Regions from separate parts of the Dyella terrae genome, predicted to be linked through region 1. Evidence: predicted binding sites of a transcription regulator. Region 1 holds the regulator's gene; each other region holds the start of a gene.
What was found. The regulator FliA, encoded in region 1, starts transcription of late flagellar genes. The targets are predictions, from matches to a motif close to TAAAGTTTNNCNNNCNNNGGCCGATAA.
Positions count from the first base shown of each region.

Region 1 (10,521 bases):
CCGCCGGCCTGGCCGGTGGCGATCCGCGACTGGCCGAACAATTGGACGTGCTGCGCAATGGCGGCGACCTGCGCGCCTGCCTGGTACTCGCGGCGAACGCGCATGCATCGTCACTGGACGAGGCCGTACGCGCCTACCTGCCGGTGCAGCCCAACGCCTGCATCCTGACCAAGCTCGATGAGGCGCCGAGCCTCGGCGGTGCGCTGTCGGTGCTGATCCGGCATCGGCTGGCGCTGGACTATGTAACGGATGGCCAGCGTGTGCCGGAAGACATCGCCACGGCCGACGCGCGCGTGCTGGTGTGCCGTGCCGCGCAATCACTCAAGGGTAACGCTCCCGCGGATGACGCGGTGATGGCGGATCGTTTCGGACTGGCGGTGGCGAGCGCATGAACGGTGTTTTCGCAATGAATCAGGCGATGGGGCTGGAGAGCATGCTGCGTGCGCTGACCGAACGACAAGGACGACAGATGCCGGTGCAGGATCAGGCGTACGGACTCAGTGGCGCCGCGCCGCGCAAGCGCTGCCGCGCTATCGCAGTGGCCGGGGGCAAGGGCGGCGTCGGCAAGACCACGGTGTCAGTGAACTTAGGGATGGCGCTGGCGAAGGAGGGTCACAAGGTGATCCTGCTCGACGCGGACATGAGCCTGGCCAACATTGACGTGTTGCTAGGCCTTACGCCCACGCGCCACGTCGGCCACCTGCTCGATGGCACGTGCAGCATCGAAGACCTGCTGATGAACGCGCCGCATGGCTTGAAGGTGGTGCCGGCCGGTTCGGGCACGCGCCGCCTTGCGCAGTTGGGCTCGGGCGAGCACGCCGCGGTGATCCGCGCCTTCGACGACCTCGTGTCGCCGCCGGACTATCTGCTGGTGGATACGGCGGCGGGGCTTTCCGACAACGTGGCGATGTTCGCCGCCGCGGCGGATGACGTGGTGGTGGTGGTCTGCGACGAGCCGGCCTCACTGACCGATGCGTACGCCTTGCTCAAGGTACTGAGCCGGGACTTTGGCGTACGCCGCTTCCGTATGGTCGCGAACATGGTCCGCAACGTCGGCGAAGCCAAGCAGTTGCATCAGAAACTCGCAAGGGTTTGCGATCGCTTCCTCGACGTGGCGTTGGAGTTCATGGGCCATGTCCCGCACGACGAACGGCTCAAGCAGGCCATCAAGCGCCAGAGCGCGGTGGTGGATCTGTGGCCGTCGAGCCGCTCGGGGCTGGCATTCAAGCAATTGGCGGGTGCGGTCGATACATGGGGTGAACCCGAGCGACTGGGCCTGGATCGCATCGCCTTTTTCAGCAGGCAGGCCGCAGTAGCGACGGGGTGGTGACATGAGTGTGGCTTCCGAATATCTGCAACTGCAAAAGCAGAGTGCCGACGAACTGGTTCGCCAGCACGCTCCCCTGGTGCGAAGGATCGCCTATCACTTGATGGGCCGCCTGCCGCCCAGCGTGGACGTCAGCGACCTGATCCAGGCCGGCATGATCGGTTTGCTGGAGGCCGCGCGTAATTTCACCACCGGCAAAAATGCGAGCTTCGAAACGTTTGCGGGTATCCGCATCCGTGGCGCGATGCTCGATGAGTTGCGGCGTACCGACTGGACCCCACGGTCGGTGCATCGAAAAGTGCGCGAAATGGCGGAGGTCGTACGTCAGATTGAAATTGAAACCGGTGCGGATGCCGAGGACGTCGAAGTGATGCGGCGGCTGGGCATGGGCGCCGAGGAATATCACCAGGTGCTGGCGGACGCGGCGAGTGCGCGCTTGCTCAGCCTTTCCGCACCGGACGATGCGGATGGTGGCGCGGCGTTCGACGTGGCCGATGGCGACAGCCTGAGCCCCGCCGATAGCGTCGAGCACGAAGGTATGCGCGAGGCGTTGGTGGAGGCCATCGGTGGCCTGCCCGAACGCGAGCAGTTGGTGATGTCCCTGTATTACGAGGAAGAGCTGAACCTCAAGGAGATCGGCGCGGTGCTCGGGGTAACCGAGTCACGCGTCTGCCAGATCCACGGCCAGGCCATTGTGCGTCTACGGGCGCGCATGACCGGCTGGCATGAGGGGCAGGAAAGACAGGCAGGAAAACGAAAAGGGGCGAAGGGCGGATAACGAGGACGCACATCCCAACGGTCGCTGCGCCGTGAAGGGTCGAGCAAACGCTCGGTTGTTGCGCCCTCGCAACTTGTCCCTCGTCCCTGTTTCAACTCAAGTCATACACACGCGCAGCGGAGAAAGCGTTTGGACAAGAATATGAAGATCCTCGTGGTGGACGACTTCTCCACCATGCGGCGCATCGTTCGCAACCTGCTGGTCGAGCTGGGTTTCAGCAACGGGCTGATCCAGGAAGCCGACGACGGCGAGAACGCGCTCACCATGTTGCGCAACAACGCCTTCGACATGGTGGTGACCGACTGGAACATGCCCAATATGACGGGCATCGACCTGCTGCGCGCCATTCGCGCCGAGCCCGCGCTGAAGGGCCTGCCGGTGCTGATGGTGACCGCTGAGAACAACCGCGACCAGATCATCGCCGCCGCACAGGCAGGCGTGAACGGCTACATCGTCAAGCCGTTCACCGCCGTCACCCTGCAGGAAAAACTCGGCAAGATCTTCGAACGCCTGGCCGCCAGCGGAGCGAGCGCATGAACGCACAAGTTGCTCTGCTAGCCGGCGAAGCGATGCCGAAAGAACTTCACGACCTGCTGAACAGCCCCAATGGGGCCGCTTTCGAGCAGGCGCTCGATGTGCTGGTGCGCGAGCGCGAACAGCGTGTGTTCCGCGCGCTGGGTTTGCTTGCACGTGACCTGCACGATGCCGTGCGCCGCCTTGGCGGCGACCTGGCGCAGGAAGGCGTGCCGGGCAGCGTCGCCGATGCGCGCAAGCATCTGGAAGACGTGCTGGAAATGAGTTCGCAGGCCGCGCATCGGTCGCTCGATTTTGTCGAGCGTATGCGTCCGCAGGCTGAGTCGCTGGCCGAAAACGCGGGCGCAGTGATCGACGGTACGTCTGAAGGCGACGTGGCGCATGTGCTGGCAAAGCAGTCGCAGTCGTTCGCGAATGCGTGCCGCGACGGTCTTGCTGACTTCGTGGTGGCGCAGTCGTGGCAGGATCTTTCGGGCCAGCGCATCAAGAAGGTCGTGAACTTCATCGGCAGCGTCGAGAACTCGCTGCTGGAACTGGTGAGCCTTACCGGCGCGCTGGCGTCCGGCGAAGCGGCGGCGGGCCCGGTCAAGGTCACCAGCCAGGACGAAGCGGATCGCTTGTTGAGCGAATTCGGGTTCTGATCGATGGACCCTTCGTTTGACAGCGAGCTGCGCAACGATTTCCTGGTGGAAGCCGGGGAGCTCGTGCAGCGCCTGGGTGAGCAGTTGATTGGGCTGGAGGCAGCGCCGCGCGATGCCGATCTGTTGAACGCCGTGTTCCGTGCGTTCCACACGGTGAAGGGCGGCGCGGGCTTTCTTGCCATCGAGCCGATGGTGCAGCTGTGCCATCACGCCGAAGACCTGCTCAATGTGGCGCGCAACGGGCAGTTGCTGCTCGACGCCAACCGTATGGACGCGCTGCTGGAAGCGCTGGACCTGCTCAACGACATGATGGCGGCGCTGGCTGGCGGTAGCGCGATGGCGATGCCGCCGCGGGCGCTGCTGCAACGCTTGATGCCTGGCCCGGCCGCTGCGCCGGCAGCACCGCCGCCGAAGCCGGTGGCGCCGCCTCCGGCCGATGGCAGCATCGACGATTCCGAATTTGAAGCGCTACTCGACAGCCTTTACGGCACGGGTGGTGCGCCGGGCGCGCCAGCGGCGTCGCCGACGGCGTCCGGCAGCATCAGTGACGATGAGTTCGAAGCCCTGTTGGACAACCTGCATGGCTCAGGCTCTGCACCGGGCGCAACAGCAGTCGCGTTGCCGGCTGCCGTATCCGGAGCGATTTCTGACGACGAGTTCGAGTCGTTGCTGGACAATCTTCACGGCAAGGGCGGTATTCCCGGGACGAACGTTTCCGTACCGGTTGCTGCGCCAGTAGCCGCGCCCGCGGCTCCGGCGGCAAAGCACGCGGCGCCCGCACCTGAAAACACCGTTCGTGTGGACACGGCGCGCCTTGATGCGCTGGTTCATCGCGCCGGTGAGTTGGTGTTGGTGCGCAACCGATTGTTGAGCCTGGCGGCAAAGACCGGCGACGAAACGCTGGAGCTGGCTGCCAGCGAACTCGATCGCGTCGCCGATGCCTTGCAGAACGCCGTACTCGGCATGCGTATGCAGCCGGTGAGTCGACTGTTTCAGCGCTTTCCCCGCATCGTGCGCGACCTGTCGCGTCAGTTGGGCAAGGAAGTGGAACTGGTGCAGGAAGGTGAGGGCACCGACCTCGACCGCAGTCTGGTCGAAGCGTTGGCCGATCCCATGGTGCACCTGATCCGCAACGCGCTTGATCATGGCCTGGAAATGCCGGACGAGCGCGAGCGCGCCGGCAAGTCGCGCAAGGGTACGGTAACGCTGGGTGCGAGCCAGCGCGGTGAGCGCATCATCATCACCGTGTCCGACGACGGGCGCGGCATGAACCCCGAGATCCTGCGCCGCAAGGCGGTGGAAAAGGGTGTAATCGACGAGGCGCAGGCATCGCGCCTGTCCGAGAACGAATGCTACGAATTGATTTTCCGCCCCGGCTTCAGCACGGCGGCTACGGTCTCCGACATCTCCGGTCGCGGCGTGGGCATGGACGTGGTGAAGACGCGCGTGGTCGAGCTGGGCGGCACGCTGTCGGTGCGCTCGCAGCTTGGCAAGGGCAGCGCGCTGGAACTGGCCGTGCCGCTGACGCTGGCGATCCAGCGCGTGCTGATGGTGCGCGTGGGCGCGCGCCTGCTGGCGCTGCCGTTGAGCAACGTGGACGAAGTGTTCGAACTCGCCGCGGGTCAGCAACAACAACTCGATGGCCGCGCCGTGGCCTCGCACCGTGGTCGCGCGCTGGCGCTGGCGGATCTCGGCGGCTGGATCGGTGTGGATGGGCCTGCGGGACGCCACGTGGTGGTGCTGCATATCGGCCATATGCGTCTGGGCTGCCTGGTGCATGAGGTGCTGGGCCGTGAAGACGTGATGGTGAAACCGCTTGGCCCCCTGTTCGAAGGCGTGCCTGCTGTAGCAGGTGCGACCGTTACCGGCGATGGCCGTCTGGCGCTGGTGATGGATCTTGCCGGTTTGTCCGGCAGCGACGGCCAACTCCTCCCCAATCTTCGTGTAGCGACCTGACATGGACCTGGTAAGTCTCATCGGTACGATCCTGGCCTTCGTGGTCGTGATCGTCGGCACCATCCTCAAGGGTTCCAGCGTGGAAGCGCTGTGGAATCCCGCCGCGTTCGTCATCGTGTTTCTCGGCACCATCGCGGCGTTGCTGGTGCAGAACTCCGGCAAGGTGCTCAAACACGCCATTGCGATGTTCCCGCTGGTGTACAAGCCACCGCAGCACCAGCCATCGGACCTGATCAGCCGCATTGTCGGCTGGAGCGAAATCTCCCGCCGCCAAGGCTTGCTGGGCCTGGAGCCGCAGATCGATTCGGAAAACGACACCTTTACGCGCAAGGGCCTGCAGTTGCTGGTCGACGGCAGCGAGCCGGACGCCATCCGCGGTGTGCTGGAAGTGGAAGTGGGTGCGCGCGAACACCATGACCTTGTCGCCGCCAAGGTGTTCGAGAGTGCCGGCATCTTCTCGCCCACCATGGGCATCATCGGCGCCGTGATGGGCCTGATGGCGGTGATGCAGAACCTTGCCGACCCCAGCAAGCTCGGTCACGGCATCGCCGCCGCCTTCGTCGCCACCATCTACGGCGTGGCTCTGGCCAACTTGTGGATGTTGCCGATGGCTGCCCGCTTGAAGAGTTTGATCCATAAGCAGACGCAGATGCGCGAAATCCTGATCGAGGGACTGGTGTCGATCGCCGAAGGCGCGAACCCGCGCCAGATCGAAGCCAAGCTTCAGGGCTACCTCGCGTAACCGGGACGACGCATCGTGGCCAGGAAGAAAAAACATCACGAAGACCACGTCAATCATGAGGCATGGGCTATTCCCTACGCCGACCTGATGACGTTGCTGCTCGCCTTTTTCGTGGTGATGTACGCGGTGTCGGTGGTGAACGAAGGCAAGTACCGCGTGATGTCCAACTCCATCATCGAGGCGTTCAACGGCTCCAGCCACGTGATTGCTCCGATGCCGCAGACGCGCGCGCAGCCGCACAACGTCGATCCGGCTATCGCCTCGCCACAAACGCAGCCCGGCGCGGCGACCACGCCGGTGAGCGTGCCGATTCCTGCGCGCCCGCAGCTCGTCCGCGCGAGCGATATGCGTTCGGCGTCGCAGAGCGATGAAAGGCGCAACCTGGAAGTGATCCGAGATCAGGTGCAGCGCGCGTTGCAGCCGCTGATCGACAAGAAGATGGTAATCGTGCGCAAGACCACGTCGTGGTTGGAGATAGAGCTGCGCACCGACATCCTGTTCCAGAGCGGCGCCGCCAAGCTTTCACCGGAGGCGATGGATGCGCTGGACAACATGGCATCCATCCTCAAGCCGTTTCCCAATCCGGTGCGTGTCGAGGGCTACACGGACGATCGTCCGATCAACACCTCGCTGTATCCGTCGAACTGGAAGCTGTCCGCTGCGCGTGCAGCAAGCGTGGCGCGCTTGTTTTCGGAGCAGGGCGTGGAGCCTTCGCGCCTGGGCATCATGGGCTGGGGCGAATTCCGTCCTACTGCCGACAATGGAACCGAAGACGGCCGTAACCACAATCGACGCGTGCTTATCGTGGTGCTGAGCGAAGACAACGCGCCGAAGCGCTTCTACAACGATGCGCAGAACGCGGGTCAGTTGACGGTCGACAATGCCGCCGCACCGGCATCCGCCGCATCGGTTGCTGCGGCGGTGACGGCGCCTGTGCTGACGAGTGCGGCGCCCGCCGCGAACGTCCCTGGGGCGGTGCCAACCATCGAAGTGGTCGCGCCTCGGCCGATCGATGCTGTGCCGGTGAACAAGGTGATCCTGGCCCGACCCACGCACACCGCCCAACAGGACGGCGACGCCAAACCGGACCTGGCGCCGCAGGCCCCCATGCCCGATGTGGCTGCGGGCGCCATCACTGTCGGCGCCGCCCGCGTGACCTCGCCGGAACATGGTCCATGAATTGCATGCTTGAAGTACCGACCGTCAAGGTCACCACAGGGGAGTCGCTGCCATGACCCGGAACACTCAAGACTGGCTGTCTTTCCGCATCGGTGGGCAGATGTATGCCGCGCCCCTGACACAGGTAAGCGAAGTGCTCCGCGATGGCGAGCTGACGCCTGTGCCGGGTTCAGCTTCCGACCTGCTGGGTATCCGGCACCTGCGTGGCCGCATCGTGCCCGTACTGGATGGCCGTCGCCGCCTTGGCTTGTCCGAGGAAGGACGTGCCGATCCGTTCCAGGTGCGCCAGGTGATGCTTTCGTACGGCGTGCATCTGGTGGGCATCCGCGTGGACGCCATCGGGGACCTGTTGTCGGCCGCCGCCAATGACATCGCGCCGCCGCTGCCTGGCGGTTCAGCGCGCGATGACGATCCCGTGAACGGCGTATTGCCCTCGCAGGGCGGCTTTGTGGCACTTCTTGACGTACGCCGTCTATGTCGCCTGCCGCTGGAGCACGAAGCGGCCTGACCTTTCCGGCGCCGGTCGCGGCTATCCTTGCGACACCGGGGGCAACATGGTTGCCCCCGGTCCAGTCCATGGTGGAGAGGAGACCGGCCCATGTCGTCGCAAGACCCTGTATTGCCGGTTGCGTCGGCGAGTCAACGCGCGGTCGTCATCATCGCCGCGGCCTGCGTGCTGGCGCTGTTGTACTTCGGGCGAGAGGTGTTGGTCCCGATCGTTCTCGCACTGTTCCTCAGCCTGCTGATGGCGCCTTGGGTGCGCTTGTACCGGCGCATCGGTTTGGGACACACCACGTCAGTGCTTATCGCCGTGGTGGCGTTGGTCGTCGTGGTCAGCGGCCTGGCCACGATGATGGGTACGCAGGTGGTCCACGTGGCACGCAGCCTGCCGCAGTACGAGGTGACTATCCGCACCAAGGTGCAATCGCTGCGCGAAGAAACGCTTGGCCGATTGGATCTGCTGCAGGGTGAGTTGGGCAAGGTGATGGACAACACGGGGCAGGGCACGGCGCCTGCGCAGGCTGGCACGGCCGCATCGCCTTTCGTTGCGCCGCCTTACCTCACCAATGCCCCAGCCGAATCAAAGGCTGCCCAGTCATCCACCAAGGTTCCATCCACGCCGATCGGACTCGTCACTCGTTTGTTGTCCACTGCGTGGGTGCCGGTGGAAACCGCGGGCATCGTGCTGGTGGTGCTGATTTTTGTGCTGCTGGAGCACGAATCCTTACGTGATCGCTTCATCCGTTTGGCGGGTGGCACCGATCTGCGCGCGACGACGGCCGCTATCAACGATGCGGGTGAGCGATTGTCGCGTTTCTTCATTTCCACCTTCTCGGTCAATTTCAGCGTTGGCGTGGCGATCTGGCTCGGCCTGACGGTGATCGGCGTTCCTAGTGCGCCGCTGTGGGGAGCGCTAACGGCAGCGTTGCGTTTCGTGCCTTACATCGGCGTGTGGATGGTGGCGGCGCTGGTCTGCCTGTTCGCGGCAGCGGTGTCGCCCGGCTGGTCGCTGCTGGTGATGACGGTGGTGCTCTATCTCGTGGTGGAGATCGTGGTATCCCAGCTCATCGAGCCGTTTCTCTACGGACACACGACGGGTCTTTCGCCGCTGGCGGTGGTGGTGGCGGCCATCTTCTGGAGCTGGCTGTGGGGTCCGGTGGGTTTGCTGATGTCCACGCCGCTCACGCTGTGCCTGGTGGTGGCGGGACGCCACGTGAAAGCGCTGGACCTGCTCAACATTCTGCTGGGCGACGCGCCGGCGCTCACCATGCCGCAGCGCGTGTACCAGCGCGCATTGTCTGGCGACGCCGGGGAAATCATCAGCGAGGCACGCGAGTTACTGAAACGCAAAAGCTTCGCCGCTTACTGCGATGCCGTGTTGCTGCCAGCGCTGCAGCTGGCCCGTGTCGACCTTACCGCTGGCGCCATCAACGCCGCGCAGCAGACATCGGTGAAGCGGACCATCGTGACGGTGGTGGAAGCACTCGATAGTCACGAGAGCAAATGGACGCGGTGGCGCCGACGCGCCTCCGTGCTCGACGGCACAAGCATCGGTCGCAGCTTGCGACAGCACCGCGAAGATGCCTTTGGTCGCTGGCAAGGGCCATTGACCGTTCCTGCTGGCTCCGTGGTGTTGTGCCTGGGCCTGGGCTCGGTCGCCGACGATCTTGCCACCGAGCTGCTGACGCGCATTCTGCGCGACCTGCACATCGATGCCCGCCATCTGTCCATCGAGGATTTCACGTCGTTCGATGACGAGCCGCATCCCGATGCCACACCGGATGCCGTCTCGATGGTCTATCTGGTGAGCACCCTTCCCATCGTTGAGCGGGGTGTTTTCGGCGACGCCGTCGGCACGGTGCGCAGCAGCATTCCCGAGGCATGCATCGTCGGTGTGTTGTTCTCGGAGCCGTTGGTGACGACCGAAGCGGAGTTGCCCGTCAACGCTGACGTCAATGAGGTGGTCCGGTCACTGGAGCAGGCTGCGCAACAGGCGATTGCGCGCTTCCCCTCGGGAAGTGCCGCTGCAGCGTGAGCGCCAGGGCCTTTTAACGCTTGATCGGGAACTGCATGTTCAGACCGAAAAAGAGCTGGAAGTGCGGCACCGCGACACCTTCGCGCGCTACGGTGAACTGCGGTTCGGCAAAGAAGTTGTACGTGGTACCGGCGCTGTCGCGCCACACCTTGCCGGTACCGATGCCGATGGGAAGGTAGTGGGTGCCTGCGTGCAGATCCCAGTTCCATGTCGCCGTGCTTCGCAGATACCAGCCGCGCGGCAAGTTGTAGATGAAGAACGGTTGCGCTTGCAGGTTGTTCTGCGTGGGCCGGTTGCTTGAGCCGGCAAAGGAGTGTTGCCATGTCACCAGTCCGCCGACGAGCCCCCACGGCTGCGGTGATATGGCCAGCACCGCAAGTCCCCCCTGCCATTTACCCGTACCGGTGAGATCAGAGCCTGCGGTGGGCGCAGTCAATTGCGGACCTACACCCATCTCGAATGGCCCGGCCTTGAACAAGGCCACGTCGAAGACATTCAGGTCGCCCACGTTGGTGGTGCGGCCATTGGGTTGGATGCTCGGCGTGGTCGCCACCGGCAGGGTGGCGCGCAATAGTTGGGGCAAGCCGAACAGCTTGAGCGGCAGCGCGCCGCGCAGCAGGAACGCGTTGGCATCGGCTCCATTGGTGTTGTAGTAGCTGCCGGTGTAGTCGTCTTGCAGGTTCAGGGCTACGGAGGGTTGCAACGGGTTGTTGGCGGCGTTCATTTCGTCGCTGGACTGGGCATGTGCGAGCGGCGCGCTCAGCAGCATCGGCCATGCAAGGAAGGTCATGGTCTTTCTTGATATACGCATGGTCTCGATCCTTGGTA
Region 1 covers NZ_CP089414.1:4,755,900-4,766,420, forward strand. The annotation lists gene flhF (flagellar biosynthesis protein FlhF) at 1-392, shown strand, start outside; gene DYST_RS20955 (P-loop NTPase) at 389-1,330, shown strand; gene DYST_RS20960 (RNA polymerase sigma factor FliA) at 1,332-2,105, shown strand; gene cheY (chemotaxis response regulator CheY) at 2,235-2,642, shown strand; gene DYST_RS20970 (protein phosphatase CheZ) at 2,639-3,280, shown strand; gene DYST_RS20975 (chemotaxis protein CheA) at 3,284-5,236, shown strand; gene DYST_RS20980 (flagellar motor protein) at 5,238-5,978, shown strand; gene motD (flagellar motor protein MotD) at 5,994-7,157, shown strand; gene DYST_RS20990 (chemotaxis protein CheW) at 7,210-7,665, shown strand; gene DYST_RS20995 (AI-2E family transporter) at 7,756-9,693, shown strand; gene DYST_RS21000 (hypothetical protein) at 9,707-10,504, opposite strand.

Region 2 (10,521 bases), 2.6 Mb from region 1:
ACACGTCCACCGCCGCACCGGCCAGATGCTCCGCGCGCAAGGCTGCGGCCAAGGCGTCGATATCCACGACGGTGCCACGAGAGGCATTGATCAGCAGCGAACCCTTGCGCATGTGGGACAGTTCGCGGCTACCGATCATCAGCTGCGTTGAGGGCGTCTCAGGCACATGCAGGGTGACGACATCGGCGCGCTCGAGCAGGTCCTCGAGACTATCCGCCGCCCGCGCGTTGCCGAGCGAAAGCTTGGATTCGATGTCGTAGAAGATCACCCGCATGCCCAGACTTTCGGCCAGTACGCCGACCTGTGTGCCGATGTGGCCGTAGCCAACGATACCCAGCACCTTGTCGCGGACCTCGAAGCTGCCGGCCGCCGACTTGGTCCAGCCGCCGCGATGGCACAGAGCGTTCTTCTGGGGGATGCCGCGCAGCAGCATAATAGTTTCAGCGATAACCAATTCCGCCACGCTGCGCGTGTTGGAGTAGGGCGCGTTGAATACCGGCACGCCGAGCCGGCGTGCGCTGCCCAGGTCCACCTGATTGGTGCCAATGCAGAAGCAGCCCACGGCAATTAGCCGTTTAGCCTGCTGAAGCACCTCGTCCGTCAGGTGAGTGCGCGAACGGATGCCGACGATGTGCGCTTCCGCGATGCGGGCCTTCAAATCCGCTTCCGGCAGGGCTTTTTCGTGGTATTCGATCTGGCTATAACCTGCGCGGTGGAAGCTTTCGACGGCACTGAGGCTGACGCCTTCCAGCAGGAGCACCTTGATGTCTTGTTTCGGGAACGAGGTCTTCATGGGCCATGGCGCGGTGGATGACCCGGTCACTATGCCAGACCTTGAAGGGCTTTTGCGGCGTCGCAACACTGGACGATGCAAGGCTGCGCTGGCAGGCTTGCAGGGCACTCCGGGGAACACCACATGACTGACGCTCGACTGGCCGCGCTTGCCGCTCGGTTGCCCAACCTTCGCCTGCTGACCGATCCGGCCGACCTGGAGCACTACGGCCGTGACTGGACGCGCCGCTGGACACCCGCGCCGCTGGCTATCGCGTTGCCAGGCGACGTTGCCGAGGTGCAGGCCATCGTGCGCTGGGCCAACGAGCAGGGCGTCGCCGTGGTTCCATCGGGTGGCCGCACGGGCCTTTCCGGTGGCGCTGTCGCGGCCCACGGCGAACTGGTACTGAGCCTGGAGCGCATGAATCGCGTGCTCGATTTCGATGCCGTGGATCGCACGCTTACGGTACAGGCAGGCATGACGCTGCATGCCGTGCACGAAGCGGCGAAGGAACAAGGGCTGATTTATCCGGTGGACTTCGCCGCGCGCGGCTCGTGTTCCATAGGCGGCAATATCGCCACCAATGCGGGTGGCATCCGTGTGATCCGTTATGGCAATACGCGGGAATGGATCGCTGGCCTCACGGTGGTCGCCGGCAATGGCGAACTGCTGCAACTCAATCGTGGCCTGATCAAGAACTCCAGCGGCTACGATCTGAGGCAGTTGATGATTGGCTCGGAAGGGACGCTCGGCGTCGTCGTCGAGGCCACGTTGCGGCTCACCGATCCGCCACCGGCTTCGCAGGTGATGCTGCTGGCGTTGCCGAACATGGACGCGCTGATGGAAGTCTTCGCGCTGTTCCGTTCCCGTCTCACGCTGCAGGCATTTGAGTTCTTCACCGATGTGGCGCTGTGCCACGTGCTGGCGCACGGCGCACAGCGCGCCATCGATGGGGATCACCCCTATTACGTCGTTACTGAATTCGATGCGGACGAGTCATCACAGGATGCCGCACTCGCCGCGTTCGAGTACGGCGTGGATCACGGCTGGATCAGCGATGGCGTGATCGCGCAGAGCGAAGCGCAGGCTGCCACGCTGTGGCGCCTGCGCGAGGGCATTACCGAAAGCCTTGCGCCACATCGCCCGTACAAGAACGACATCTCGCTGCGCATCAGCGCGCTGCCGGTATTCCTGCACGAGATCCAGACGCTGCTTGGGCAGGAGTATCCGCACTTTGATGTGGTGTGGTTCGGGCATATCGGCGACGGTAACCTGCACATCAACGTACTGCGTCCGGATGATCTTTCTGACAGCGACTTCATCGCTCAATGCGAGCATGTCACCAAGCTGCTCGCCGACACCTTGCAGCGCCACGGTGGCAGCATCTCCGCTGAGCACGGCATTGGCCTGGTGAAGCGCGCCTACCTGGGCAGCACGCGCAGCGAGGCGGAGATCGCCCTGATGCGTGGCGTGAAGCAGGTGTTCGATCCCGAAGGGCTGCTCAATCCGGGCAAGCTGTTCATCTGATCGGTTCGGGCGGGTGCTCGTAAGCAAGGTCTAAGTCACGCGTTGCATGCTCTGGGAACCCCGTCACCAACAGGTCTCCCATGCACCGTCCCCTTCGCAACGTCCTTGCTATCGCCCTGTTCGCCGCCTGTTCTTCGCATGTTTTTGCCGCGCCACAGGCGGCCCCGTTCCAGGTCATTTCGCAGCTGCCGCTGGGCGGCGCTGGTGGCTGGGATTACCTGAGTTTCGACGAGCAGCACCGCCACCTGTTCGTGACGCGCGGTGATCGCGTGGAAGTGGTGGATGTGGACCAGAACAAGCGTGTCGGCACCATTCCGGGCACGCAGGGCGTGCATGGCGTAGCGCTCGACCCGTCCACGCATCGTGGCTATACCAGCAATGGCCAGTCGGCTTCCGTGACGGTGTTCGATCTCAACACGCTGGCAGTGCTCGCCACCATCAAGGGCACCGGCGAGAAGCCGGATGCGATTACCTACGATGCGATGTCGAAGCACGTTTTCACCTTCAACGGCAAAGGCAAGTCCTTCAGCGTGATCGATCCGGCGAACAACACCGTGATCACGACGGTGCCGTTGTCCGGCAAGCCGGAGTTCGCAGCGACCGACGAAGCAGGCCACATCTACGTGAACAACGAAGACACCGCCGAGCTGATCAAGATCGATACGGCGACGAACAAGGTCGTGGGCACTTGGAAGCTCGGTACCTGTGAGTCGCCGTCCGGCCTGGCCATCGATCGCAAGCACCACCGGCTCTTCTCCGTCTGCGACAACAAGCAGATGGTGGTGAGCGACGCGGACGCGGGCAAGGTCGTTGCCAGCGTCGCCATTGGCGAGGGCCCGGACGCGGTGGTCTTCGACGACGCCACTGGCACGGTGTACAGCTCCAACGGCGAGAGCGGCAATATCACTGCCGTGCACCAGGACGATGCCGACCACTACAGCGTGGCCGCGACCATTCCCACTCAGCCGAGCGCGCGTACGCTGGCACTCGATCCCAAGCTGCATCGCCTGTACTTGTCGGCCGCCACGCTGGCCGGCCCGGCGCAGGAAGGCCATCACCCGGCCATCAAGCCGGACAGCTTTACCGTGCTGACCGTGGGCGCGCCGTAACACCTGTCCGGGCTACTGGCGGGCCGCTGGACGGTTCGGGCGAAAGGGGGCGGCGTGTTAGCCTAAACAGCCGTCCCCGTTCGCTTCAGGAGCCCCAGCATGTCGCAGGAACTTCGTACCCTGTACCCCGAGATCGAGCCGTATGACACCGGGATGCTCAAGGTCTCGGACCTGCACACGCTGTACTACGAGCAGAGTGGCAACCCGAACGGCAAACCGGTGGTGTTCCTGCACGGCGGTCCTGGCGGTGGCACTAACCCGAAGTGCCGTCGCTTCTTCGATCCGGCGGTGTACCGCATCGTGCTGTTCGATCAGCGTGGGTGTGGCAAGTCCACCCCGCACGCGGAGTTGCATGACAACACCACGTGGAACCTCGTCAACGACATCGAGCGCATCCGCAAGCACCTAGGTATCGATCGCTGGCAGGTGTTCGGCGGTTCGTGGGGTTCCACACTGGCGCTGGCCTATGCTGAAACGCATCCGGAGCACGTAACCGAGCTCGTCCTGCGCGGCATCTTTATGCTGCGTCGCTGGGAGCTGGAGTGGTTCTACCAGAAGGGTTGCGATGCGCTGTACCCGGATGCGTGGGAGACCTATCTGCACGCCATTCCGGAAGCCGAACGCGGTGACCTGATGAGTGCCTACTATCGCCGCCTGACCAGCACCGATCCGGTGGTGCGCGTCGAGGCTGCACGTGCATGGTCGGTATGGGAAGGTGCGACCAGCTACCTGTATCAGGACGAAGGCCACATCCAGTCCAGCGGTGAAGACGAGTTCGCGCTCGCCTTTGCGCGCATCGAGTGCCATTACTTCGTGCATGGTGGCTTCTTCGAACATGACGACCAGTTGCTGCGCAACGTGGGACGTATCCGTCACATCCCGGCAGTGATCGTGCAGGGCCGTTACGACGTGGTGTGTCCGATGCGCAGCGCGTGGGATCTGCACCGCGCCTGGCCGGAAGCGGATCTGCACGTCGTGCAGGATGCCGGCCACTCGGCGTTCGAGCCCGGCAATATCTCTGAACTCGTGAAAGCGACGGACCGCTTCCGCGGCTGATCGTCCCTCAGGTGATTTCTCAAACCCCCGGCCGGCAACGACCGGGGGTTTTTCATGGGGTCCCAGCGAGCTTGGGGAATACGTGCAGGCTGACGTGCGCACGCTTGGCCTGGCGCTTGGCGCGTGCGGCCAGCATGGCGATGGATTGCGCCCGCTGCGGCAGTGGCGGTGCCAGTTCGACCGCCCCCATCACGACGGTGGTGCACGGGAAGAATTGAGGATCACCTCGGCGATCCTTTCCGCGCAGCCCGCCGTGGACAAGGTCGTCTGCATCGAACAGCTGGGGCGAGCGTGCGTTGAAGGCATCGATGATGCGCTGGCAGCGTGCTTCCCAATCGTCGCTCTGGAACAGCACCACGAAATCGTCACCGCCGATGTGACCAACGAAATCAAGCGACGGATCGACGTGCTCGCTCAGTAGGCTGGACAGCAGGCGGATCATCTCGTCGCCGCGCGAGTAGCCGTAGTGATCGTTGAACGGCTTGAAATCGGTGAGGTCCACGTGCACGACGGTGAACGTGTCACCCCCGTCGATCAAGCGTTCCAGATGCTCCGTGGTGGGGATGTTGCCCGGCAGGAAAGTCAGCGGATTGGCGTGGCGCGCCGCCTCAATGCGCAACTCACTCACACGGCGTACCAGTGCTTCACCGGTGCCGAGGCCAAGATAGTGTCCCTTGCGGGTGACGATGAAGCCGTCGGCCAGATAGCGCTGGTCTTCACCGCGCAACACGTCGGCCAAGCTCTCCAGGCTGCGGTTTTCGTCGCAGACCAGCGGCGCACTGTTCATCAGCGCGGTGCACGACTTCCTTGCCAGCAGCTCACGCGCGAAGGGTTGCGCCATGCGCTCGTTGACCAGTCGGCGATTGATCAGTCCGATGGGGTGGCCGTCCTTCACCACGGCGACGGCGTGCAGTTCTGGGTGCTTCACAAACAGCGCCATGACTTCATCATTCGTCTGGCGTGGTTGCACCGCCGGCGCTTCCATCAGCAGGTGGCTCACCTGGGTTGGGCGCTGGGTCACGGGGCCGCGCGGGCGCGGCAGCACCGGCACGGCGGCCGTGCGCAATACCTGCCGGACGTCGGCACTGACCTCGTGCACGGCGCGCTCGGCAGGGTGACCGATCAGGAAGCCCTGCGCGTACGGAATACCCAGGTCGCGCATCACGCGTAGGTCCGCCGGGTCTTCCACGCCTTCGCCCACCAGATCAGTGCCGAGTGACTCGGCCACTTGGCAGAGCGAGCGCACGATGGCCAGCCGTCCCGCGCTGCGCGACAGCCCATTGATCAGGTAACGATCGATCTTCACCACGTCAGGGTGGATCTCGTTCCACATCTCGAAGTTGGAATGACCGTTGCCGAAGTCGTCAAGCGCGATGCGCATGCCGTGTGCGCGCAGATAGCCGAGCGCATGCGCAAGGCGCGCAGGGCTTTCCACTACGTCGCGCTCGGTCACCTCAATGGTTACGCGTGCCGGATCGAGACCGCACGACGACAGCGCCGCGAGCACATCGTCCGGCCGCAATGAGTCGTGCAGAATCGCGTGCGCGCTCAGGTTCACCAACAGACGGCCCGGAGCTGCCTGGGCTTCGAACGCGCTGCAAAGTGTGCGCGCGGCGTGCAGTTCCAGCTCTGCGAGCCGGCCTTCCATGCGTGCCAGATCCAGCAGGTCGAGGATGGAAATATTTCCCGGCGCGAAGGCGCAGCGGCTGAGACCTTCGTGCGCGACAACCTCGAGCGTGTCGACGCGCACCACGGGCTGGAAGACTGGTCGAAGGCTTCCTGCGAGAAGTGCGCGCTCGAGCATGGCGTGCGGCTTGTATTGGTAAGCGAGACTGACTGACATGCCCTGCTGGATGTCAGGCCGCGATGGCCTGAGCGTTTTGCGTCATTGCGGATGGAGGACGCGCGTCGTGCGCCGTCCCATGATCGCCGCCCTTCTCGGGAAGGCGGAAGAAGGCGACTTGCCGCATCAGCGTGTCAGCATCGGCGGCCAATGCGCGCCCGGTGAAGTTGATGTCTTCCACTAGATCGGCATTCGCCTGGGTGATGCCGTCCATCTCCATGACGGCGCGGTTGATCTGGGTGATGCCGCTGACCTGCGACTGGCTGGTGCGAGAAATCTGCATGACGCGTTCGGACATGCTGCCCATACCGGACACGATACCGTCCAGCGCCTCGCCGGAACGGGACACGCGCTCGCGTGCGATGTCGACCGCTTCGCTACTGCGCTCCACCAGGCGGCGGATGTCCTTGCCCGCATCGACGCAGCGACGCGCGAGCTGCCGCACTTCCGTCGCTACTACGGCGAAGCCGCGGCCGCGCTCTCCGGCCTGCGCGGCTTCGATCGCCGCGTTGAGCGAGAGCAGGTTGGTCTGGAAGGCAATGCTGTCGACCAGATCGACGATTTCCGAGATATCGCGGCTGGCCTTTTCGATGGCGAGCATCGAGTCGATGGCCTCGCTGGCCACGTGACGTCCGTGCTCGGCGTGTGCCAGCGCGTCGCGTGCCGCCAAGGCTGCACCATCGGCATGGCCCGCGCCCTGTGTGGCCGTGTCGGCCATCTGCGCCATCGAGGCGGCGGTTTCTTCAAGGCTGGCGGCCTGGGCCTGCGTGCGCTCGCTTAGCGCGTCGTTGTCCTGTGCAAGGCGGCGCGCGCGTTCGCCCACGGATGCCGCGCCCGTACGAACCTCGGTGAGCACGCGCGTGAGTTGTGTATCCATCGACGCCAGTGCGCGCAGCAGCTTGCCTAGTTCGTCGTTCGCGCCGGCTTCTACCGCTTCGCCCAGCGTACCGGCAGCAATGCGTTCGGCCACGTGGGTGGCGCGGGTCAGGCGCTGCATCAGCGAGCGCATGAGTGCACCGTCCATCACGATGGTGACGACCAGCGCCACACCCAGCAGGACGAGCAACAGGATCATGCCGTCGCGGTCCGCCGCGTGCTGCATCGCCACCTGCTGGTTGCCCTTGGCCAGCGCAGCCTGGAACAGATTGGCGAAATCGCTTTGCAGCGGCTCGTACGCCGGCTGCACCTCGGTGGTGAGCTTGAGGCCGGCGATATCGAACTGGCCGGCATCGAGCAAGGCGAGCGTCTCATCGATCGTGCGGTCGGCATCGGCGCGATGCGCGGCGGCCATCTTGAGCGTCTGCGCCTGTTCCTGTGCCAGTTCACTGCCGAGCAGCGCTTTCCAATGGCGCTCGCCATCCACGCGATCCGCGTGGATGCGCGTGTGCGCGTCATCCACGGCGGAGGGCAGTTGGGACATGACGGCGTGCACCAGTACCTGCAGGGTGCTGTTGTAGTCGTTCTGCACGCGGCCTACATCGGCCACTGGGCTGAGCGAGCCTTCCACCAAACCCTGGATACGCGTGTCGGCGCGATGCAGTTGCACCACACCCGCCACGCAGGTGATCGCCAGCAAGGCCACGATGGCCAACAGGCGCAGCAACAGACGCTGACGTAGCGTCAGTCCGGTGATCCGCTTGGATAGCTTGAACATGGGGGAATCCGGGGGTGAGGGTACTGCAAGAGCTGTCGGCTCACCGCGCGGCAACTTTAGCCATAAATCAAAAAAATATTCTTCTAATTCAAATTGTTATGGTGATTTCGGGGTGGCATGGAAGCGCGGCAAAGATCGCACGGGAAGATGTCGACCCCATGACTTTTGTGCTGCACTTCTCATTCCGTCGGACCACAAAAAAGCCCCGCCAGTGATGACGGGGCTGTTGGATGGTGTGCGGTGATGGCGCTTAGCTGGCGGGCAGTTGCTTGGTGCCGAAGATCTTGTCACCCGCATCGCCGAGGCCGGGCAGGATGTAGCCGTGCTCGTTCAAGCGCTCGTCGATGGATGCCGTGTAGATCTCCACATCCGGATGAGCCGCCTCGATACGCTTGAGGCCCTCGGGTGCGGCGACCAGGAACAGACCCTTGATGCGCTTGCAGCCGGCGGCCTTCAGCATGTCCACCGTGGCGACCAGTGTGCCGGCGGTGGCGAGCATGGGATCGACGATGATCGCAATGCGCTCGTCCATGCGGCCGGTGAGCTTCTCGTAGTAGGTGATCGGCTTGAGCGTTTCCTCGTCGCGCTGCAGGCCGACCACGCTGACCTTGGCGGCGGGGATCATGTCGAGTACGCCGGGCAGCATACCCAGGCCTGCGCGCAGGATCGGTACGATGGTGACCTTCTTACCCTTGATCTGATGCACGGTGAGCGGGCCGGCCCAGCCTTCGATGTGCTGCTCGACCGTTTCCAGATCCTTGGTGGCCTCGTAGGTAAGCAGCGAGGCCACTTCAGAGGCGAGTTCGCGGAACTCCTTGGTGCTGATGCCGGCGCGGCGCATCAGGCCGAGTTTGTGCTGGATCAGGGGATGGCGGACTTCGACGATCTTCATGGGTAAACCTGGCTGCGTGGGTCACGCAATTGTCACTCACGCTGTGTGACGAGGGCGAGGGGTTTGCGCAAAAGGAAGCAGCGTTCGATGCCCGCCTGCTCGATCAACGCGGCATCGTGGCTTACCAGGATCAGCGAGCCGCGATAGGTGGCGAGTGCCTGTTCGAGCAGGCGGCGGCTGTCCAGGTCGAGATGGCTGTCCGGTTCGTCGAGCAGAAGCAGCTCATAGGGCTCCAGTGCACTGTCCAGCGCAAGCAAGGCCAGCTTCACCCGCTCGCCGCCGCTTAATAGCCGTGCAGGCAAATCGGCCCGCTCGGCGCGCAGGCCAATGCCGGCGATGTATTCGCGATAGCGCGTGGGGGTGTGGCCGGGTGACAGCGTACGCAGGTTGTCCAGTGCGCTCAGGTCGTCCTGTAGCAGGCTGTAGTGCTGGTCGATCAGCAGCACGCGCGCGCCGCGCCGCATGCGCCCCGCACGTGGCGACTGGTGGCCCATGATGACGGCAAGCAGGCTCGACTTGCCGCTGCCGTTGTCACCGCATAGATGCAGGCGCTCACCCGGTGCGAGGTGCAGATCGATGGATTCGGTGTGACCGTGCGGGAGGATCACACCTTCGAGCAGCAAAGACGCATGCGTGGCCGGAAGCGTGCCGAGGTCGAACCGCTGGGAGCGATGCAAGTCAACACGTGTTCGTGCTTCGGTCAGCCGTTCGCGTTGTCGCTCCTGCTGTGATTGCTGTGCGGTGCGCAAGCGGGCACCGGTGTCTTCCGAGCGTTGCTTACGGCGGTCCAGCAGAATGGTGGCGATGTTGGCGTTGCCGCGCTCGCGGTCGGCTTTGTGCTGGCGTTGCTCAAGACGCTCGCGATCTTGTTGCTGCCGGCGATCAAGCGCCTTTTGTTCGCGCCGCGCATGATCCAACTGCTGTTCCGCCGCCTCGGTTTCGGCCTCCCGCTGCGTCAGGTACGCGGCGAAACCGTCGCCATAACGCTGCATGCCGCGCGGAGAGAGGTCATCGATGGTCTGGGCATCGGCCAGCAATTCGCGATCATGGCTGATCAGCAAATAGCCGCCTATATGCATGCGCAGGCATTCACGTAGCCAGTGACGGCTGCGCCGGTCCAGGTGATTGCCGGGTTCGTCGAGTATCAGGAAATGATGTGTCTGCTCGAACATGGCGGTCAGTCGCAGGCGTACGCGTTCGCCACCACTAAGGCTTTCCCATGGGCGCGTTTCATCACTAGGCACGCCAGCCTCGTCGAACCAACGGCGCAGGCGTTCGCGTATGCCCCAGTCCTCGTCGATCGCCTGGAAATCCAGCGGATCGACGCTGCCGGCCTCGATGCGCTGCAGGGCATCCAGTTTACGATTTACGCCGAGCGCCTCGGCCACGCCTCCGGCGAACACCGGCCATCGCTGCGGCAGATAGTCGAGTGCCACGTGGCGGACCACGTTGCCCTGCGTCGGTGAGACTTGGCCGGCGAGGATGCGCGCCAGCAGCGATTTGCCGCTGCCATTGCGTCCGACCAATGCATGGCGGCCGACGGTGAAGGAGACGTCCAGATCCTGGAATACGGGATCGCGCCCGGGCGGCGCGAAAGTGAGTTGGTGTGTGTGTATGGCAATAGCTGTCATAGACCCTCCGGTAGGGGAGTGGCATACGACAGGGGGT
Region 2 covers NZ_CP089414.1:2,181,242-2,191,762, reverse strand. The annotation lists gene serA (phosphoglycerate dehydrogenase) at 1-793, opposite strand, end outside; gene DYST_RS09390 (FAD-binding oxidoreductase) at 917-2,299, shown strand; gene DYST_RS09385 (YncE family protein) at 2,380-3,408, shown strand; gene pip (prolyl aminopeptidase) at 3,508-4,464, shown strand; gene DYST_RS09375 (GGDEF domain-containing protein) at 4,517-6,307, opposite strand; gene DYST_RS09370 (methyl-accepting chemotaxis protein) at 6,321-7,961, opposite strand; gene upp (uracil phosphoribosyltransferase) at 8,212-8,853, opposite strand; gene DYST_RS09360 (ATP-binding cassette domain-containing protein) at 8,886-10,484, opposite strand.
Region 2: a site for FliA is predicted at 7,994-8,020, ahead of DYST_RS09370 (methyl-accepting chemotaxis protein). Genes of this name have one in related genera too.

Region 3 (10,521 bases), 2.1 Mb from region 1:
CGCCAGCCGCAGCAAGTAGCCCGAATGGAGCAAAGCGCAATCCGGGGCAATCCCGCGAAAGCCTGATAGTGCCGCGCGGTGAAGTGTGGTTTCCCGGATAGCGCTGCGCTTATCCGGGCTACTCCCTTGGTCGTGTGGCGCGCCAACACCGTAGCCCGGATGAAGCAAAGCGCAATCCGGGGCAATCCCGCGAAAGCCTGATAGTGCCGCGCGGTGAAGTGTGGTCTCCCGGATAGCGCTGCGCTTATCCGGGCTACTCGCTGGCTATCGTCAGGGCCGAATCGCATGAAGCGGCGGCCAAGCAAGTAGCCCGAATGGAGCAAAGCGCAATCCGGGGCAATCCCGCGAAAGCGCTAAATAGCGCTGCGCGGTGAAGTGTGGTTTCCCGGATAGCGCTGTGCTTATCCGGGCTACTCGCTAAAGAGAACGCATAGCTCGACGCAAGCGCCTCAGGTGCGGTAGTGACCAAAGAAAAGGCCTCGCCAGAGCGAGGCCTTTTCTGGAGCGTCGAGACGTTACCTCGCCTTTCCGAACTTGTACGTGGCCTCCAGGTAGAACGAGCGACCGTACACGTTGTAGTTCTGTCCGTTGTAGGGCGAGCCCGAGGTGCCGGGGTAACTGTCGTCCTTGGGCGGAGCGTTGTCGAACAGGTTGTTCACCACGAACGAGAGAGCCAGGTTGTCTATCGGGGAGTAGCTCACGCTGGCGTTGTAAAGGAACCATGGCGCCAGTTTCCCGGTGCCCGCGGCGGTGTAGTTGTTGAGTACCGATGCAAGGTAGTTGGGCGTGCTGCCGTAGCGGTTGACGTAGAGCGTGCTGCTCCACTTGCCGATGTTCCAGGTTGCCGAGGCGTTGGCCTTGGTCTTGAAGTCGGTGCTGTAGTACGGGTTCCGCAGCAGGTCGATGAACGGGTCGCCGGGATACGACTGTCGTTCGTGCTTGAGGATGTCGCTGTAGGACGCATTGAAGGCCAGCGATCCGTAGGCGCCAAGCTTCCATAAGTATTGGAAGTTGGATACCAATGCATTGAGCTTTTCCCGCGAGACATTCATCTTGGGCGTGTAGATCGTATCGATGTCGCCTAGATACTGTGAACTGGTCTGCGGCAGTCGAACGATCTGTGACAACGCCTGCTGGCAACTGGGTGAGTTGATGTCCGCGCCGCCGCTGCGGCAGAGGTACTCCTGCTGCGAAAGAAGGTCGGCACTTTGCTGATCCACCTCGTTCGCGATATTGAAGTGGTAGTAGTCGACACTCCAGGACATGTGGGTGATCGGCGACCACACGAAGCCATAGTTCCACACGGTCGCGGTGATTGGCTTGAGTGCGGTATTGCCGGAGTTCTGTCCGAAGAACTGCGCGTTGTAGTACTTGTTGGGGCAGTTGCCGATATTGGCGCCGGTGTATCCCGCCTGGGCGCAGTTGTAATAGTCGGTGACCGAATTGTAGTAGCCGCTCGGGCCCTGGAACTCATCGGGCAGCGTCGGCGCTTTGAACGCAGTGCCGTACTTTCCGCGGAACAACAACGATTCCAGCGGTCGATACTCAAGGCCTACGTTGTAGGTGGGGTGGTTGATGTTCTGGCCGTTCACCTTGTAGTTGTCGTAACGGGCGGACACATCCATCACCAGTTCCTTGAGCAGCGGCATGTTGAGCTCAGCCGTGCCGGCATAACGGGAACGGTGTCCGGCGCCCTGCACGGCGGTGGTTCCCCAGACACCGCCATCCATCAGTTGCGTATCTGGCGAGTAATCCCAGCCCTGGTTGCCGCCTTCGAGCGCCAGAGCCACACCGGCGTCGCCGCCACCCAGCGTGAACGCCGAGGCATTGGTGACCTGCCCGCGCAGCATGTTGTCCCACGTTTTGGAGCGGGTGTCGGTATAGCCGGTGAAGCTGCGGAAGTCAGACACCGGAACCGGCTGGTAGAACGCGGCGTAGTTGGGGTTGTAGATGGGGTAGCCGTTGCGCGTGCCCAGTTGCGGCCCAAGGACGTGGTCTTCGAAGTAGCCATCGATGGCGTCGGTCCATCGCGCGAATCGGCGCTCGATCAAATGGTCGTCCGAGTGGGTGAAGTTGACGTCGTAGTCCCAGTTGGATTGTCCGATGACGCCTTTGCCGCCCAGCGTGAGCATGTAGGAGTTCTCGACACTCTTGTTCATGATAGAGCTGTAGCCGCCGACTTCTTCCGGAGCAAACCCGCGTTGCAGGTTGACGAAGTCCTTGAGGTTCGGATCGTAGAAAGCGCCAAAATCTGCCGACGTGCCCCACCACGTATAGCTGGTGCCCGTGGCGTATTTCTCCTGATCGTAGTTGTAGAGCAGGTCGCCGTAGAGCTGCAGGCTGTCGGAGGCGTCGAACGTGGCATGCGTGTACAGATTGGTGATCTGCTTGTCGTTCTTCAGCGTGCGGTAGCCGGGTGAATCGAACGAGCCGCAGTAGCCACCGCTGTTATTACGGTACTGGTAGCCCTCGGCGCCGCCAAAGAGGCCTGTGGTGCTGTTGCAGGCGCCCGGTGCCAGCCGGTTTGGGTCGACGTAGCTGTTGCGCACCTTGGTTGTACTGTTGACCAGGAAGTCACGCGAGGCGGTGGCCGGACTGGTGCCGTCGTTGAAGTACTGTTTGGTCAGGTCGCGGTCGTAGGCCCAGATGGGACTCGTGTTTTCGTACTGCGCGCCCACAGTGATGTTGAACTTGCCGATGCCAAAGCTATCGGCGAGGTAGATGCGGCGATCGGCGCCGCCGCCATCGCCGTACCAGCCGTAGCGAACGTCCACTACGGGCGCATCGACTTTCTTCTTCAGCACGATGTTGACCACGCCAGCAATGGCGTCAGAGCCGTACAACGACGACTGGCCACCTGGCAGGATGTCGATGTGATCCACCATAGCCGCCGGAATACTGGTGAGGTTGTTGAAGGCGCTGCTGCCGTTGTACAGCGCAGGGAAGTCACCCATGGGGCGACCGTCGATCAAGTACTTCACGTAACCAGGATCGAGGCCGAACATGCTCATCGTCTCGGCACCCTGGGTAAAGCTGGCCGAGCTGGAGTTGCCCTGCACGCCGCCTGTGGCGAACGATGACTGCTGGAGGGCCTGGGCCACGGTGGTAAAGCCCCGTGCCTTCAATTGGTCCGCGGTGATGGTGGTCACCGGGGTCGCCGTTTCCACTTGGGATTGGGGGATCAGTGAGCCGGTGACGGTGACTACATCGAGCCGTTTGGCCTTATTGGATGCGTCCGTCGTCTCCGTTGGGTTGGGTGTGGTGGATGCTTCCTGTGTACCTTCCGCTGCCATGGCCATGCCTGCGTGCGCGCCACCAAGGGCAAGCGCGGCCAGCACGGCCACCGTGATCGTTTCCTTCCGCATGTGGTCTCCCCACCAATATCTTCACCAGTCGACGCCTTCGTGGATGGCGCGTTGGTGTTCGCGCACAAGCCGTGCGCCTGCGCAGCCGTCGCAATTGCTGGCCGCGCTTTTGTTATTGGCGATGGAGACGTTTCATGCAAATCGACGGTTTCATCGGCTGCTTAGGCAAAGGACTACATGCCGTGTAGGTCAATCGAACAATTGGCCTGGGATTACTTCTAAAAAGTGTGGAAGGAAAAGCGAAATCACTATTTGGCAAGAGAGTCGTCTGGAGAATTGATAACTTCAGCCAATGCCTTCGCATTAATGCTTGCGAATCGGACGCGAACTGTTCGGAAGGAGACGGCCGCTAGAGGGCGTTCCCGTACGAATGTCCGGCATATGTTGACTGAAAGTTCTCTCTTTTGAGCGGATGATCAGCATCGTTTGGTATCTGATATGTGAAAAATGCCTTCATGTATAAGCCTCAACTTTGCTTGAATCGAGCGTCTACTTTGGCGGTCATTGGCGATGCTCTTCGCACTTCTGCAAGAAATATCTAATACGGCATATGAGGACTTTTCGTTTGAAAGGAGCATCCAGAATGACGAGGGGCCGGCAGCTTGCTCGGTCGGCTTATGCCTTCTGGCGCGAATCAGGTGACCACAGAGCAGGCGAGTCATCTCAACGTCACGGACGTGGAGCAGATTGCAGGGCAGGCTGAGCGCGCTAGCCCGGGTGTTGTCGATCAGGTCGGCCTTTTCTACGCCCGGCACTCTGCACTCATCAAGACGCTTGGCGGCGCGGCGTTGCCCGTTATGCTGGCCTAGCTCCGCGAACATCAACAGGGCTTGGCCCGTCGTCTTACGCCCGCGCGTAGATCGTTACATCACCTACGGAGAGCGATACCCATGAGTATTTTCGGAACCATTGTCAGCAAACTTTTCGGCAAGGCCAATGCTGTCACCTCCACGGATGCATCGACGGCCGTGACGAGCGCACCCGCAGCACCGGTGGCGCCTGAGGTCGTCAGTCCCGCCACGGCGGCGCCGTCGGTCACGCCGCTGTCGGGCGTAGACGTGGCCGCCGTCATGGATAGCTTCGTCAGCGAAAGCGGGCAGAAACTGGACTGGCGTGTGTCTATCGTCGATATGATGAAAGCACTGGGCATGGATAGCAGTCTGGACCACCGCAAGCAGCTTGCCGGCGAACTCGGGTACACGGGCGATACGAACGACTCGGCCAGTATGAATATCTGGCTTCATAAGGAAGTACTGAAGGCACTTGCGGCCAATGGTGGAACGTTGCCTGCCAGCCTCACCAGCTAATTGTCAGGTGGTACAAGTGGATGCAAAAGGCCGGCGTTTATGCCGGCCTTTTTCTTTAGGCGCAGCGAATTCGCGAATGGCTGTTGTGCATCCCTGGTGTCGCCTCGCGGAAGCGTATAGGCACTATTACGTAACGACTAACGAAAACCTGCACTTGCAAGCCGTGCGACGCGTGGATACTCTGCGCATCCCGTCAACCCAGCCATGAGGAGGAATAGAACCATGATTCTTGTAGTTGCAGCCTCCGCCGGGTCGTCGCGCTTCTGATTGTCCCGCCAGCGTTCTGCTGGCGCGCTTCAACACTCCCGCTTCGCACCCCGGCGATTCGCTCGGCCCCGATTCGTGTGGCCGTCGCATTTCTCGTTTTTAGGGTGTTTTCATGCCTTCTCAGACTTTTTCGCTGCACCAGCTCGGCTGGCAGCCGGAGTATGCGCAGTATTTGACGTTGGCCGATTTCGAGGCCGGCTACCCCGCGCGCGTGATGGCGGCGCATCGCAGCGGGTTGATCGTGATGTCCTCGCGTGGGCAGGCACCCGTGGCGTTGCCACGCGATCTGGCCGAGGCTGATACGGGCGTGGCCGTGGGCGACTGGGTGCTGGTGGAGCACGAGGCCGATCGCGTGTTGTCCCTGCTCGATCGCCGAACGGTGCTCGTGCGCCTCGCCGCGGGTGGCGACCATCAGCGGCAGTCCATTGCGGCCAATCTCGACGTGTTGTTCGTGGTGTCGTCATGCAATGACGATTTCAATCCGTCACGCCTGGAACGCTACCTCACGCTGGCGCTCGATGCGGGCGTGACACCGGTGATTGTGCTCACGAAGGCGGACATGGCCGACGGCGTGGCCGACTACGTGAACACGGCAGAGCAGTTGATGCCCGGCGTACCGGTGATTGCACTCAACGCGATGGACGCAGTCTCTGTATCGCAACTGGCGCCGTGGTTGGCGCCCGGCAAGACGGTGGCGTTCGTGGGGTCATCCGGCGTGGGCAAGTCGACGCTCACCAACAGCGTGATGGGCGAGGCGTGGCAGCAGACGTCCGGCATTCGTGAGGACGATGCGCGTGGTCGCCATACCACGACCGCACGCGAGATGTTCCCGACGCCCTCGGGTGCCTGGGTGATCGACACGCCCGGCATGCGCGAGCTTCGCTTGGCATCGGGGGAAACGGAGCTGGCTACGGTGTTCGAAGACATCGTGGCACTCGCAAAGCAGTGCCGCTTTCGTGATTGCCAGCACGAAGGTGATGCGGGTTGCGCGGTGGAGGCGGCGATCGCTGATGGTGTCTTGGAAGCTCGACGTCTGTCGAACTATCGCAAGCTGCAACGCGAGGTTGCGCACGCACAGGCGACACTGCGTGAGCAGCGGGAGCAGGGGCGTCAGTTTGGTGCCATGGCGAAGCAAGTGATGCGCGCCAAGCGAGAGAGGCAGGGGCGGTGATTCACCGCCCCTGACGTTTGGATAGTGCTCTACGGGGCGCGAAAACCCTTTACTTCCAGTCGAGCTCCGTCATCACGGGGAAGTGGTCGGATGGATAGCGGCCATCTTGCTGGGTCGTCACCGTGGCGAAGCGTGTTGGCGTGAACCCGCGTTCGAAGATGAAGTCAATGCGTACCGAGGGATTGCCGGTGAAGTCATGGAAGGTCTTCTCCGGCCCTTCCACCTTCGGTGCGGTAGCGCGCGTGTCGACAAGATCCTTGGCGAGCAGCGCATAGGTCGGACTGCTGGGCTCGGTGTTGAAGTCGCCGGTGAGGATAACGGGCGCGTTCGCCGGTAGCTGCGCGATACGGCCGAGGATCTCCTTGGCACCTTTGACGCGCGCGGGTTCGTCTTTCTCCTGATAGGGAAGGTGCGTGTTGTAGTAGTAGAAGCTGCGATGCGTGGCTTTGTCTTCGAACAGTGCCCAGGTCACCATGCGAGGCAAGGGGTGTCCCCAGGTGATGCTGCCGGGTACGTTGGGTGTATCCGACAACCAGAAATTGCCGGAGTCTTTCAGGGTCAATCGGTCTTTCCGATAGAACACGCCCATGTGTTCGTCACTGTGGCCGCCGCGCCGGTCAATGCCGAACCAGGTATAGGAGGGCAACTTGCCCACGATGTAGTCCCCCTGTTCCTGATGCAGCTCTTGCGTGCCCATCACGTCGGGCTGTTGTTCGCGGATGGTGCGCACCATGATGTCGCGTCGTGCCTCCCAGCGGTTGGGTCCATCGGACTCCACGGGAACACGTACGTTGAAGCTCATCACGCGCAGCGACTGTGCAGCGAGCGGCAGGCTGGCCAGGGCCAGTACAACGGACAGCAGGGTGATACGCCAAGGACGAGACACGGTCGGGCTCCATGATGTCGGTGGGCAGACCGTAGCACGCGTTGGATTTGAACGGGTCTATACGGCAGCCACTGCCGGAACGGCTGTGCGCGTATAGTGCGCGCGTCCCAACGTTCGGAAATCCACATGTCTTTGTCAGTGGCCATACGCGACCTTCATCCGTATGAGTTCGGCGCCCTCGGTCAGTTGATGGTGGACGTCTATCGAAGCCTGCCGGGGTTTCCCTCGCCGGATGAGCAGCCGCGTTACTACGAGATGCTGGCGAACATCGGCACCTTCACTCAGAAGCCGAAGGCACGGGTGTTAGTGGCAGTAGATGACGAAGGGAAGGTGTTGGGAGGCGTGGTCTACTTTGACGACATCGCCCAGTATGGCGCCGCGTTGCCGCTCGCCATGGCCGATGCATCGGGTATACGGCTGTTAGCCGTCCATCCCTCCGCGCGCGGTCAGGGTATTGGCAGGCAATTGATGGATGCCTGTATCCAGCTTGCCCGCGAGAGTGGGCATCGTCGAGTGGTATTGCATACCACCGAGGCGATGCGCGTTGCATGGGACATGTACGAACGCATGGGTTTCCAGCGCGTACACGAGCTGGATTTCGCACAGGCGATGTTGCCGGTCTTCGGCTTTCAACTCGAATTGCATCACGCCTGATCGCGTCGCCACTCACTTCGCCAGAGACTCACGTCCATGCCCCAGCGCGTTGCTACCTGCAGTTGCCGACAGCTCATGCTCCGTACCACGGAGGAACCGCTGCGCGTGTCCATCTGCCACTGCAATGCGTGTCAGCGTCGCACCGGCAGCGTGTTCGGCGTGCAGGCGCGGTTTCGCGAGGGGGCGGTTGTCATTCGTGGCCAGTCCACCGCGTATGTGCGACGTGGCGATACGGGTGGTTCCGCGACGTTCCACTTTTGCCCGATATGCGGCGCCACGGTCTACTACCGGTTGGATTCGGTGGAGGGTGTCATTGGTGTGCCGGTGGGAGCTTTCTCCCGCTCGGACTTTCCTGCGCCGGGCATCTCCGTGTTCGAGGAATGCATGCATCCGTGGGTGACCCTGCCCGATGGCATCGAACACATGGACTGACAGCGCTGTCCGTCGTGTTCTTCATGGATGTTGAGTGTTTTTTTTGTTTGGCCTGAAAGATTGCCAACCGGGTCACGCTGACCGCAAGAAATTACCTGTCAAGGAAGCCTACCCCGCGCCGATACCCACTCAAGGCGAGTAGCCGCCTTTCTGTCGGGAAATCAGCACCATGCGTCTCACAATTCGTTTGAGGATCATCGCGACCATGGGCCTTGCCCTGTTGCTCGCCGTGGTCATCGGTTTGGTTGGTCTGTACGGCGTGCGCAGCACGTATGCGCTGGTCGACGACATGTATCGGAACAACGTGCAGGCGATGGCGGCGATCAGCCAGGCACGGGCATCCATCATCGAAGATCGCCTTGCCCTCAATCGCGCCATCATCGACCCCTCGCACCACGATGCGGCGGCGCGAATCAAGGCAGGCCACGACAGCCTGATGGCGGCATGGAAGCGCTATTACCCCGACATGGTGTCTGCTGACGACGAGCGCGCAGTGGCCAAACAATTTGACGATCTCATCAAGGCATCCGGAGCGGATGTAAGCCATGAGGCGGAACTGCTGGACGCGGGCAAGGCCGAAGAGGGGCGCCAGTTGCATATCGGCAAGGTGGCCGATGCCATGGGCAAAGCTACGGATGCTATCGACAAGCTCATGGCCATCAATGAAAAGCAGGCCGCGCAATCGGCACAGAATGCAGAGGCGAGTTTCCATCGCACCTGGCAGGTGGCGCTTGGCGTGCTGGTGATCGCCATTGCGGTACTTATCGGCGCGGCGATGGTATTGATCCGCGCGGTGACCCGTCCGCTCGATCGGGCGCGTTCGCTTGCGAATGCGATTCAGCAGGGCAAGCTCAACAATGCCACGCTGGTTACCGGCAACGACGAACTGACCGACACGCTCCGTTCGCTTGACGAAATGGATCGCCAGCTTGCTGGCATCGTGACGCAGGTGCGCGACGTGGCCGAGCAGGTAACGTCGGCGGCGCGCGACCTGTCCCAGGGTAACGATGACCTGTCGCAGCGCACGCAAGAGCAGGCCAGTTCGTTGGAAGAAACCGCTGCGTCGATGGAAGAACTGTCGAGCACGGTCAAACAGAATGCCGAGGGTGCTGGGCAGGCGCGCGAGATGGCGTTGCGTATGCGCAAGCGTGCGGAGGAGGGTCGGGATATCGCCGGCTCGGCCGTTGGCGCCATGCAGGCCATTACTCAGGCGAGCAAAGAAGTCGGCGAGATCGTCGTCCTGATCGACGAGATTGCCTTCCAGACCAACCTGCTAGCACTCAATGCGGCCGTAGAAGCGGCGCGCGCGGGCGAACAGGGCCGAGGCTTCGCGGTGGTGGCGACGGAGGTGCGCAATCTCGCTCAGCGCAGCGGCGCGGCAGCGAAGAACATCAAGGCACTGATTCAGGACACCACTGAAAAGGTGTCCGAAGGCGCGGAACTGGTGCAGCGTACCGGCAACGCCCTCAACGACATCGCGGGTGATGTGCGCGAAGTGAGCACCATCATCGAGGTGATCGCAGCGGCGTCCGAGGAGCAATCCGCGGGCATCGGGCAGGTGAACAATGCGGTAGTGACGCTGGATGAGGTGACGCAGCAGAACGCCGCGCTGGTGGAAGAGGCCAGTGCCGCCAGCCGCAACACGCTGGACCTATCGCGAGTGCTTGTGAACGAAGTGGCCTACTTCACCCTGCAGGGTGAGGCTCCGCGCGAACCAGCAGCGGCTCGCGTCGTTCGTGGGGCGCCAGCGATTGCGGCGCCGACGGCATCCCCGGTGGCGCCGGCTCGCCAGCGCGCGGAGCCCGCCATGGCAGTCGCCGGCGACGTGTGGACGGAGTTCTAGTCCCTGAATAAATTTTTGCGGTTGGATCAACGCATGGAGCGCTCGCGCGTTCCATGTGTCTTACCGCGTTCAGGGCGAGGCATCGAGGGGCCGTTATGAAGCAAAGGGAATTCGACCGTTGGGCCAGGATCCGGGGGCAGGGGATGCTCCGCTATGTGCTGCTCTATGGGCTGCTGTGCTACGGCGTGCCCATGTTCCTGATCATGACCTTTGTGCTTCCCCATCCACGTCTTGCTGCTCCCCAATCGGTGTTCCTGTGGGCCCTGGCGGGCGCGGGATACGGCGTTGCCATGTGGATGGTGCAGGAGCGACGCTTTCGTAAGGTGGCTGGCCGCCCCTGAGCGCGTGCTCATCGCTGACGTCCATGTTCATGCGGTGTTTTGGCTTTTTGGCGCATGGTGCAACTTCGTGCGGACCGTCATGAACGGGCTGCCGTCTTCGTGTGTCCTTGTTTCGCGATTGGACGTCCAAATCGACGATTGAACGTATGGGCGCCGCTCTGGCGCCTGCCGTGCATACTCCCTCAGCGCATGCATAAGCCGCCCCCTGACGGTCTGTGCTTGTGCACCGCTAACGAGAGGAGAAACCGCATGGCA
Region 3 covers NZ_CP089414.1:2,614,798-2,625,318, reverse strand. The annotation lists gene DYST_RS11335 (TonB-dependent receptor) at 1-33, opposite strand, end outside; gene DYST_RS11330 (TonB-dependent receptor domain-containing protein) at 516-3,365, opposite strand; gene DYST_RS11325 (hypothetical protein) at 4,004-4,174, shown strand; gene DYST_RS11320 (DUF3597 domain-containing protein) at 4,256-4,672, shown strand; gene rsgA (ribosome small subunit-dependent GTPase A) at 5,052-6,110, shown strand; gene DYST_RS11310 (endonuclease/exonuclease/phosphatase family protein) at 6,160-6,996, opposite strand; gene DYST_RS11305 (GNAT family N-acetyltransferase) at 7,123-7,650, shown strand; gene DYST_RS11300 (GFA family protein) at 7,726-8,082, shown strand; gene DYST_RS11295 (methyl-accepting chemotaxis protein) at 8,252-9,925, shown strand; gene DYST_RS11290 (hypothetical protein) at 10,069-10,266, shown strand; gene DYST_RS11285 (OmpA family protein) at 10,516-10,521, shown strand, end outside.
Region 3: a site for FliA is predicted at 8,181-8,207, ahead of DYST_RS11295 (methyl-accepting chemotaxis protein). Genes of this name have one in related genera too.